Regions from separate parts of the Colwellia sp. BRX8-5 genome, predicted to be linked through region 2. Evidence: riboswitches for the same ligand, from Rfam matches in the RefSeq annotation. Region 2 holds a riboswitch; the other holds the start of a gene.
The links. Region 2 has a riboswitch for cyclic di-GMP ahead of H4J62_RS17415 (DUF3718 domain-containing protein). Riboswitches for the same ligand answer to the same signal wherever they lie in the genome.

Region 1 (4,603 bases), on a different contig from region 2:
GTATTTCACAATGGGGACATGATTTTCGGCCGGCATACACACAACTTCATACAATTAAACAACGATTTCCATCGGTACCGGTTATGGCGTTAACAGCAACTGCCGATGTTACAACCCGAAGAGATATTCTTCTTCAACTCGCATTGACTGATCCTTATATTCATCTTGATAGCTTTGACCGGCCTAATATTCGTTTTACCTTAGCGGATAAATATAAGGGCGATCACCAGGTGTTACGCTACATTAAAAAGCGTGGTGATGATTGCGGCATTGTTTACTGTAGTAGCCGCTGGCAAGTTGAGAAATTATCTAAAATGTTAGCAAGTGCGGGTATAAATTGTTCTGCCTATCATGCTGGCATGGAAACAGAGATGCGCAATATTGTCCAAGACGGTTTTGCCAAAGATAATATTCAAGTGGTTATTGCCACCGTAGCTTTTGGATTGGGCATCAATAAATCAAATATCCGCTTTGTGATTCATTTTGAACCTCCAAGAACACTCGAGTCATATTATCAAGAGATTGGCCGTGCTGGCCGAGACGGTTTAGCGGCAGAAGCGTTATTTTTGTATGATGAAAAAGATGTAGAACGCATTACCAAGTATATAGCTGATGGTGATAATGAAGAAAGGGTGAACGTTGAACAACAGCGTTTTCAAGCGTTAAAAGGTTTTATTGAAGCTCAAACCTGCCGTCGACAAGTTGTACTTAATTATTTTGCAGAATTTACCACTAAAAAATGTGGTAACTGTGATATTTGTTTAGATCCACCCACTCAATTTGACGCTACTGAAGCGGCACAAAAAGTCTTATCTTGTGTGTTTCGTATCCAGCAACAAGGTGATATTGAACATGTTGTGCAAGTGCTCAGAGGGGAGTTAACCGAAAAAGTTAGGCAACTGCAGCATGAAAAAGTGTCAACTTTCGCTATCGGTAAAAGTAAAACTCCGGGATATTGGTTTGCTATTATTAGACAATTGATTCATTTGGGATTTTTACAGCAAGATATTTCTCAACAATCTGCGTTATTTTTAACACAAGCATCGCGCTCGGTGTTGAAAGGGGATGAACCCTTAATGTTAGCTTCACCAAGGTTGCAAAAAGCGAGTTATTGGCAACAAGATAAAACCGATAAACGTTATGACCGTGTCTTATTTGTTAAATTAAGAAGTTTGCGTAAAACGATTGCAGATGCAGAGGATATTGCGCCATTCATTGTTTTCAATGATGCAACGTTGTCAGAGCTTGCGCGTATAAAGCCAAAAACATCACAACAAATGCTAAATATTAATGGTATTGGTGATACAAAACTTGCCCGTTATGGACATGACTTTTTGCAAGTTATTCAACAGCATAATGCTTAAAAAAAAACGCTCAATTGAGCGTTTTTTAATATTATTTTTGATGAACCAGGTTCAACAATAACTACTGAGTTTATTTTAAACTAGCGTAATAAGCCGAAATATTTGCGATATCTTCATCACTTAAACCCATAGCCATAGGTCCCATAACAGGATCTTTACGTTTACCCGCTTTAAAGTCTTTCAACTGTTTAGCAAGATAAGCTTCTTTTTGACCAGCAAGGTTTGGGTACATAGGTACCGCAGAGATACCAGCAGCACCATGACAAGCAGCACACATACCAGTTTTTGCTTTACCAGCAGCAGCATCACCAGCAAAAACAGGAGACGCCATCATTAAAGTAGCAGCAACAGCTAAAGTAATTTTTTTCATAAATTATTTCTCTCTTAGTCGTTAGGAATTTTACACTGCATTCAGTATATGAGAAAACAAGGAGGCTGTCGTCGACTATTTTTAGCTAAGCACTCGCAATGTAATCTTCTTTGATTTACCACCGAGTATATTAAGATTATTACCGATTATATTGAGTAAAGTTGGGCATACTATCACTGATATTATTTATTGAAATGAAAATATCAGCGAGAGAAAAATGTCATCAAGCAAAAAGAATCTTGTTGAGCGATTAAGAACTTAATGTATTATTTTTTTTGTATAAATCGGGTAGTAACAGACGTGATTTTTTTAAGATACTGCTGGCATTTTCAGCAATATTAAAGGTGTCTACACCAGTAGACAATGTCATTTGAGGTAATCTAATACCAGACTTACTACTAACAAAGCGAAGCTTTTCAACGCCATGTGTTATTTTACTGGCAATTTCTCGAGCACTTTCTTTGTCAATATCAGGTAACAGAATTAAAAATTCATCGCCACCTGAACGTATTGGTAGACCGCTGCCATCAACATAACTACTCACTTTACTGGCTATTTTTGATAAGAGAACATCACTTATTAAATGACCGAATTGCAGATTAACTTCTGAAATTTGATCAACACAGACGACAATTGCGGCAACTTGCCGACTTGGATCTTCTGTTAGCCATAAATCTAAATGCTTAGACATAGCTTTACGATTATAAAGACCGGTAAGTGGATCCATGTAAATTTCTTCACGTACTTCTTTTAATTCAACTTTTAACGCCTGGGTCTTTTTACGGGTAAAAGAAATATGTTCAGCAAATTTTTGTTGGTGTAGTTTAAAGGCTTTAGATGCCTGGCGAATACTATTTACCGCAACGACTATTTTTTCTTTATCGGCAGATTGTAGATCAGAAATATTGCTGTCTAGCGTGGTAATAAGTTTATTAATACTCTGCGATGATTTTTGGCTGTTTTTTTCAACATGGGTGACAACGTCATCAAGGTCGTCAATGAGTTCATCTCTGAATTTACTTTGGCCTAAAATGAATTGACGATAGTTTTCTTCAATGAAAAAATCATCAAGCTTTTTACCCGTGGCAAGTTTATTTTCAATGGCAGTATTAAGAAGAATGTTTTTTTTATTAATATATTCGTAGCTAACTGAATAATTAATTGGGCTGACAGGTAAAAACCATCGCTGTAATTGTTTTACGGCCATGTTCATTTTTAGTTCAGCTTGTTTTATGGAATCATGATACTTCATTGTTCCATCTCAATTTTTACACCCAATTAACAATATCAATAGACCATTTTCTAGTATAAACAAGTAAAGTACCACATATATTTTTTGTCTATAAAAAACATATATTTAGTTATATAGTATTTTAAATGAAGGTAATATATGACAGAAAATAATTAAAAAGAAGGGAAGGACCGCAAAGTATACCGAAAGCAAACTGTTCAAAATAAAGACAAGCCCCCACTATATCTATACTTGGCAGTTCCGCTATCCTAGGTTTCCCCTTAGACCGGTAACTTTGCGTCTCTAGCTTTCACTAGATTTGCCCTTTTCGAGTTTTAGAAACTCTAAATTCATTATAAGCGTTGAACTATGCTTGTAAACCTTTATTATGAATAATTTGTTGAACCGTAACGAAAGCCTATAAGTAATAGATAAATTTATAGGTTATGGCTGATCACTCTACTGATCATTAGATAAAGGATTTTAGTTAATAATGCCCTGTAAACTGTTGTTGATCCTTTGTTTTTTTATAGCCCCTTTATTTTGTTTTGCCAATGATGCTTTAAACGTTGAGCAAAACATTAAAGATGTTGAACGCTATTTTTTACAAGACGCTGAAAACCTTCCCTACGAAGAGATCATTACACTTTCAAAAAAAATTTTGGGGTCTCAAGAAAATTATACCGTCCAAATTCGTGGGAAAACCTTCATCCTTCTTGCTGATGTTGCCAATAATAAAGGTGAAAATAGCGAAGCATTTCATTTTGCGCAAGATGGAATTTCTCTGCAAGGACTCGAACCAGCCATAAAGTTTAATTTATTACTGAAAGTTGCAGATGGCTATTTTTTACAGGAGAAGTATGAGCAAACTCAAAATATAGCAACCAATGTCATTTTAATGGCAGATTCTCCACAAGTGCTAAAATATCGTTTAATTGCTTTGAGTTATCGAGCTGTTACCTATGCGTTGCAAAATAAAAACGATTTATCGATGAATGATCTTAATCAAGTTAAGGTGCTGATTTCGGTAAATCCTCAGTATGAGGATCACCTTTGTCTTTTAGAAATTTTAGCAACGGCATATTATTATTTAGGCGATTATCAAACATCGCTAACCATGCAAAATAAGCTATTAACGTTAAAATTTGATTTAGACAAACTGGCTAATATTGACCAAACTTATTTACACTTAGGCCGTGCTTATTTTCAGTTAAATTTATTTGATGATGCTTACAATGCTTTTTGGGAAGCACAAAAACACGGCAAAAATAAAAATGCTCCAATTAGTGCTGCCTATGCTGAATTAGGATTGGCAGAGGTGTTATTAAAGCAGGGAGAATTTAGTGACTCACATAATTGGCTATTATCAGCCAGTGCTACATTTAATGAAAAGAGCTTAAATAAGCCTTATTTAACCTCGTTAATTCTATTAGCAGAGACCTCAAGTCTATTAAACAATAAAGCTGTATATCAACATTACCTTCAATTAGCTGAATTAACTGCTAAACACATAAAGCTATCAAAAAAGCAGGCTAAATTATTACTTTTATTAAGTCATATGTATCAGCAAAACGGTGATTATAAAAATGCGTTAATGGCCCATAAAAATTATCTTGAATTACTTCAACAGTTTCAGAA
Region 2 (4,603 bases):
AGTTTCTAATGCCTACCGTGCACAGTAATAAATATAATAATAAATGACGATGTATGATAAATACTCTATAGAAATAAATGTAATGAGGATTAAATAATGGCCGGATTTGACAAAGTAGTAGCAAGCTATGAAGAAGCGATGGCAGGACTTGAAGACGGCATGACCGTTATCTCGGGTGGCTTTGGTTTATGTGGTATCCCAGAAAATCTAATTAGTGAAATAAAGCGCAAAGGCACTAAAGCATTAACGATGGTTTCAAATAACTGTGGTGTCGATGATTTCGGTTTAGGTGTGTTACTGCAAGACCGTCAAATCAAAAAAATTGTTGCATCATATGTTGGTGAAAACGCTGAATTTGAACGTCAAATGATGAATGGTGAATTAGAAGTAGAACTCACACCACAAGGCACTTTAGCTGAAAAAATGCGAGCTGGTGGTGCTGGTATACCTGCTTTTTTTACGGCAACAGGTTATGGAACACCGGTAGCAGAAGGTAAAGAAGAGCGTGAAATAGACGGTAGAATGTATATCCTTGAGCCCGCAATTAAAGGTGACTTTGCAATTGTTAAAGCCTGGAAAGCCGACCGTTACGGTAATTTGGTTTTTAGAAAAACAGCACGTAACTTTAATCCTATGGCAGCAACGGCAGGCAAAATTACCGTCGTTGAAGTTGAAGAGATAGTTGAACCTGGCGAGCTAGACCCAGACCAAATCCATACACCAGGTATCTATGTTAATCGATTGATTTTAGGTACATTTGAAAAACGCATTGAACAACGAACTGTTCGTACTGCTCAGTCATAAATAATTCCGGAGACTAAACAATGGCTTTAACAAGAGAACAGCTAGCACAACGTGTAGCACAAGAATTACAAGACGGTTATTACGTTAACTTAGGTATAGGTATTCCAACGTTAGTTGCTAACTATATTCCTGCGGGAATAGAAGTGATGCTTCAATCTGAAAATGGTTTACTTGGCATGGGACAGTTTCCCACCGAAGACGAAATTGATGCAGATTTAATTAATGCCGGTAAACAAACGGTCACGATGGCAAAAGGTGCCTCTATCTTTGATAGTGCCGAGTCATTCGCAATGATACGTGGCGGACATGTCGACTTAACAGTACTAGGTGCCTTTGAGGTCGATGTAAACGGTAACATTGCTTCATATATGATCCCAGGCAAGCTGATTAAAGGTATGGGCGGTGCTATGGATTTAGTTGCGGGTGCTGACAATATTATTGTTACTATGACTCACGCTTCTAAACATGGTGTTTCAAAACTTTTATCTAACTGCACTTTACCGTTAACAGGTAAGGGTTGTATTAAAAGAGTACTCACTGATTTAGCCTTTATCGAAATTAAAGATGGCAAGTTTCATTTATTAGAGCGAGCACCAGGGGTCAGTATTGAGGAAATAATAAAACTCACTGAAGGTGAATTAATTGTTCCTGAGCATGTCCCTGAAATGAAATTTTAATAACCTAGCGGCATATTAATCATACGATTAAATAAAAAAAGAGCTTTAGCTCTTTTTTTTTACTCTATATTTTAACATTACATTAAAGTTCACTTAATGGTTTTGATAGTCACCATTCGATTAAGCACATGTTCTATTTGAAAAAAAATTGATAAAAGTGTTTTTTTTATTAAATTTCTTTACGCATGTCACTAGCGTATTACACATTTTTCTTGCATTTATTGGCTCAATTCGCAATACTAAAAGGGACAAAGAAAAGGCAAAACACGTGAAATCGTGTTACGCAAAACCACCGGTCTAAGGGATTTATGTTTTATATATAAATTCTATGACAGCGGAGTCACCTCGTTATACAAGGTACATCCCGTGGTTTTTTCCTTTACTAACTAAATTAATTACAAGGTTACTAAAATGAAAAAATTATTACTAGCTTCTACCATCACTATTTTAACATTAACGTCTGTTGTATCGGCGCCGAAAGCACAAGCTGCTGACATCGCTCAAAGCGTTTGCCAGTATGTAGCTGCAGACGACAAGAAACGCATGCGTTCGTTCTTAAAAACGAATAGATTAAAAATTCGCACTATCTTTCATGGTATTGAGTGTAATGGACAGAATCTGTTGGCGTTTGCATCGTCTAATGGTTCAGTTAAAACAGGTTCTTTGATGATTTCAAAGTTACCAAAGAAAGTTGTTTCTGAAAACTTAGCTATTTTGCAAACCGGATCGCAACCATTGATAGACGCAGCTAACGAACGCGTTAGCAGCTAAACTTATTTTTTAGTAGATGTTATTTGTTCAATCAAGTGTACTGTTTTACTAGATAATAATTCTATGTCATTTTAAAAAGCCTGCTTCTGCAGGCTTTTTTTTGCCTTAGTCATTTCAATCTATTTTTTGACTCGTTAAGCTAGCACCAGGTTAAAAAACTGATTACACTTAAGTTATACGAAGAAGACTGCGATATACATGTTGAATAAAAGAAGTTATAAAGACAGTAAGAATGCTTTAGTACTTACTGGCGGTGGCGCTCGAGCGGCTTATCAAGTAGGTGTGCTTTCTGCCATATCAAAATTTGTCCCTAGAAATCATGGCATCCCCTTTCCCATTATATGTGGCACCTCTGCTGGTGCTATAAATACCACAGCGCTAGCCTGTTATTCTTCATGCTTTCATTTGGGGGTAAAAAAATTAGAATGGGTTTGGAAGAATATTAATACCAGTCGAATATACCATAGTGATGGTATTCGGGTTTTCTCACATTTGGCGAAAGGTATGCTGGCAAGTTTCCAAGCAGATTATGCCAATAAAAGTGCGCGTAGTTTACTAAACAACGCGCCACTTCGTGACTTACTGAATATGGTGGTCGACTTTAAACGTATCGACACCAATATTTTACGTGGCTATTTATCTGCAGTTTCTATTACTGCATCAAGTTACAGTAATGGCGATTCAATTAGTTTTTATCAATCTGATGAGTCTATTTCTCCTTGGTTTCGCGCTAAACGTCGTGGTGAGCCTTGCCAAATTAATAGTGAGCACTTAATGGCTTCTGCCGCTATTCCCCTTGTGTTTCCTTCAATCAAAATTCGCCAAGAGCATTATGGTGATGGGTCTATACATCAACTTTCACCGTTAAGCCCTGCGATACACTTAGGTGGAGAAAATTTGTTTATTGTTGGTGTTGATCAACCTAAAGCACCACTTCATAGTAAAGTGAATAATCCTCATCCTCCGACAACCTCTACTGTTGCCGGTCATTTACTTGATACTATTTTCTCAGATACATTACACAGCGATATTGAACGTCTAGAACGAATTAATGAAACAATAAAACTTATACCACCAGAACTTAGAAAAGAAAAAGATGGTTTAAAACCGATATCATCATTTCTCCTTAATCCCAGTCATGACTTTAATGCCATGGCCGTAGAGTATTTTTCAGACCTACCACTATCGATACGTTTATTATTACGCAGCGTAGGTATCTCTAATGACTCTGAATCAAGTATTGTTAGTTATTTATTATTTGAAAAAAATTATTGTCGGCAGTTAATTAAACTGGGATTTGAAGATGCTATGGAGCAAGAGACTGCGATTAGAAAATTTTTATCTCTTGAATAGCGATCCATTGCTAAAGTAATAAAGTAAACGCCTTGTTGAACAAGGCGTTTATTGGCTTAGTACACTGCGGACAACCAAGAAAAAATTCCCCCTCTCTTGGATGAAATGTCCTGCTCGTTATACTCATCTAGACCTAACAACACTGCGGACAACCAAGAAATAAGTTACCCCTCTCTTGGATAAAATGTCCTGCTCGTTATACTAATCTAGACCTAACAACACTGCGGACATCCAAGAAAAAGTTACCCTCTCTTGGATGAAATGTCCTGCTCGTTATACTCATCTAGACCTAACAACACTGCGGCAATCAAGAAAAAACTCCCCCCTCTCTTGGATGAAATGTCCTGCTCGTTATACTCATCTAGACCTAACAACACTGCGGACAGTCAAAGGAAAAGCTAAACCCCCTTTTGAACAAAGCGCTCTGCTCGTTCTACTCGTCGAGGCTTTCCGCGTACAATCAGGGTATCCTGAGCTTGAAGAATAGTGGCTTCATCGGGTTGCTCTGATTCAATATTGTTACGGCGAAGCGCAACCACCGTGACCCGTTTTGCCGATAAATTCAGTGACGCTATAGAATGCCCATTAGCATAAGAGTTTTCCGTTAATATAATCCCATTAGCGAATTCAATGCGATCCATAGCATCAGGGCTCATGTCAGTATGCTCACCCTGAAAAAACCCATGCAAATGGCTGTAGTGGTCTTTACGTTCTTTTTGTACACGGCGAATAATACGAGAGAAAGGCACTCCGGTTAAAGATAACACTTGAGAGACCAGCATTAAGCTGCCCTCTAAACTCTCTGGTACCACTTGATTAGCACCCGCTTCTTGCAATGCTTGTAGTTGATCGTCATTTCGAGTGCGGACAAGGATAGGAACATCGGGTGATAATGATCTAACTTTTTGAATAACCTCAAGTGATTGTTTGTCCTCACCAAAAGCAATAACAACAAGCTTAGCTTTCGACAAGTGAGCTGCTTGTAATAATTCAGTTTG

Region 1: another riboswitch for cyclic di-GMP. It lies ahead of H4J62_RS16080 (GGDEF domain-containing protein); the one in region 2 lies ahead of H4J62_RS17415 (DUF3718 domain-containing protein).

Annotation. Positions count from the first base shown of each region.
Region 1 covers NZ_JACGVR010000030.1:39,668-44,270, forward strand. The annotation lists gene recQ (DNA helicase RecQ) at 1-1,364, shown strand, start outside; gene H4J62_RS16075 (cytochrome c) at 1,435-1,734, opposite strand; gene H4J62_RS16080 (GGDEF domain-containing protein) at 1,985-2,986, opposite strand; cyclic di-GMP riboswitch class I at 3,217-3,299, opposite strand; gene H4J62_RS16085 (hypothetical protein) at 3,459-4,603, shown strand, end outside.
Region 2 covers NZ_JACGVR010000037.1:19,253-23,855, forward strand. The annotation lists gene H4J62_RS17400 (hydroxymethylglutaryl-CoA lyase) at 1-28, shown strand, start outside; gene H4J62_RS17405 (CoA transferase subunit A) at 97-804, shown strand; gene H4J62_RS17410 (3-oxoacid CoA-transferase subunit B) at 825-1,481, shown strand; cyclic di-GMP riboswitch class I at 1,730-1,829, shown strand; gene H4J62_RS17415 (DUF3718 domain-containing protein) at 1,893-2,252, shown strand; gene H4J62_RS17420 (patatin-like phospholipase family protein) at 2,451-3,605, shown strand; gene H4J62_RS17425 (monovalent cation:proton antiporter family protein) at 4,004-4,603, opposite strand, start outside.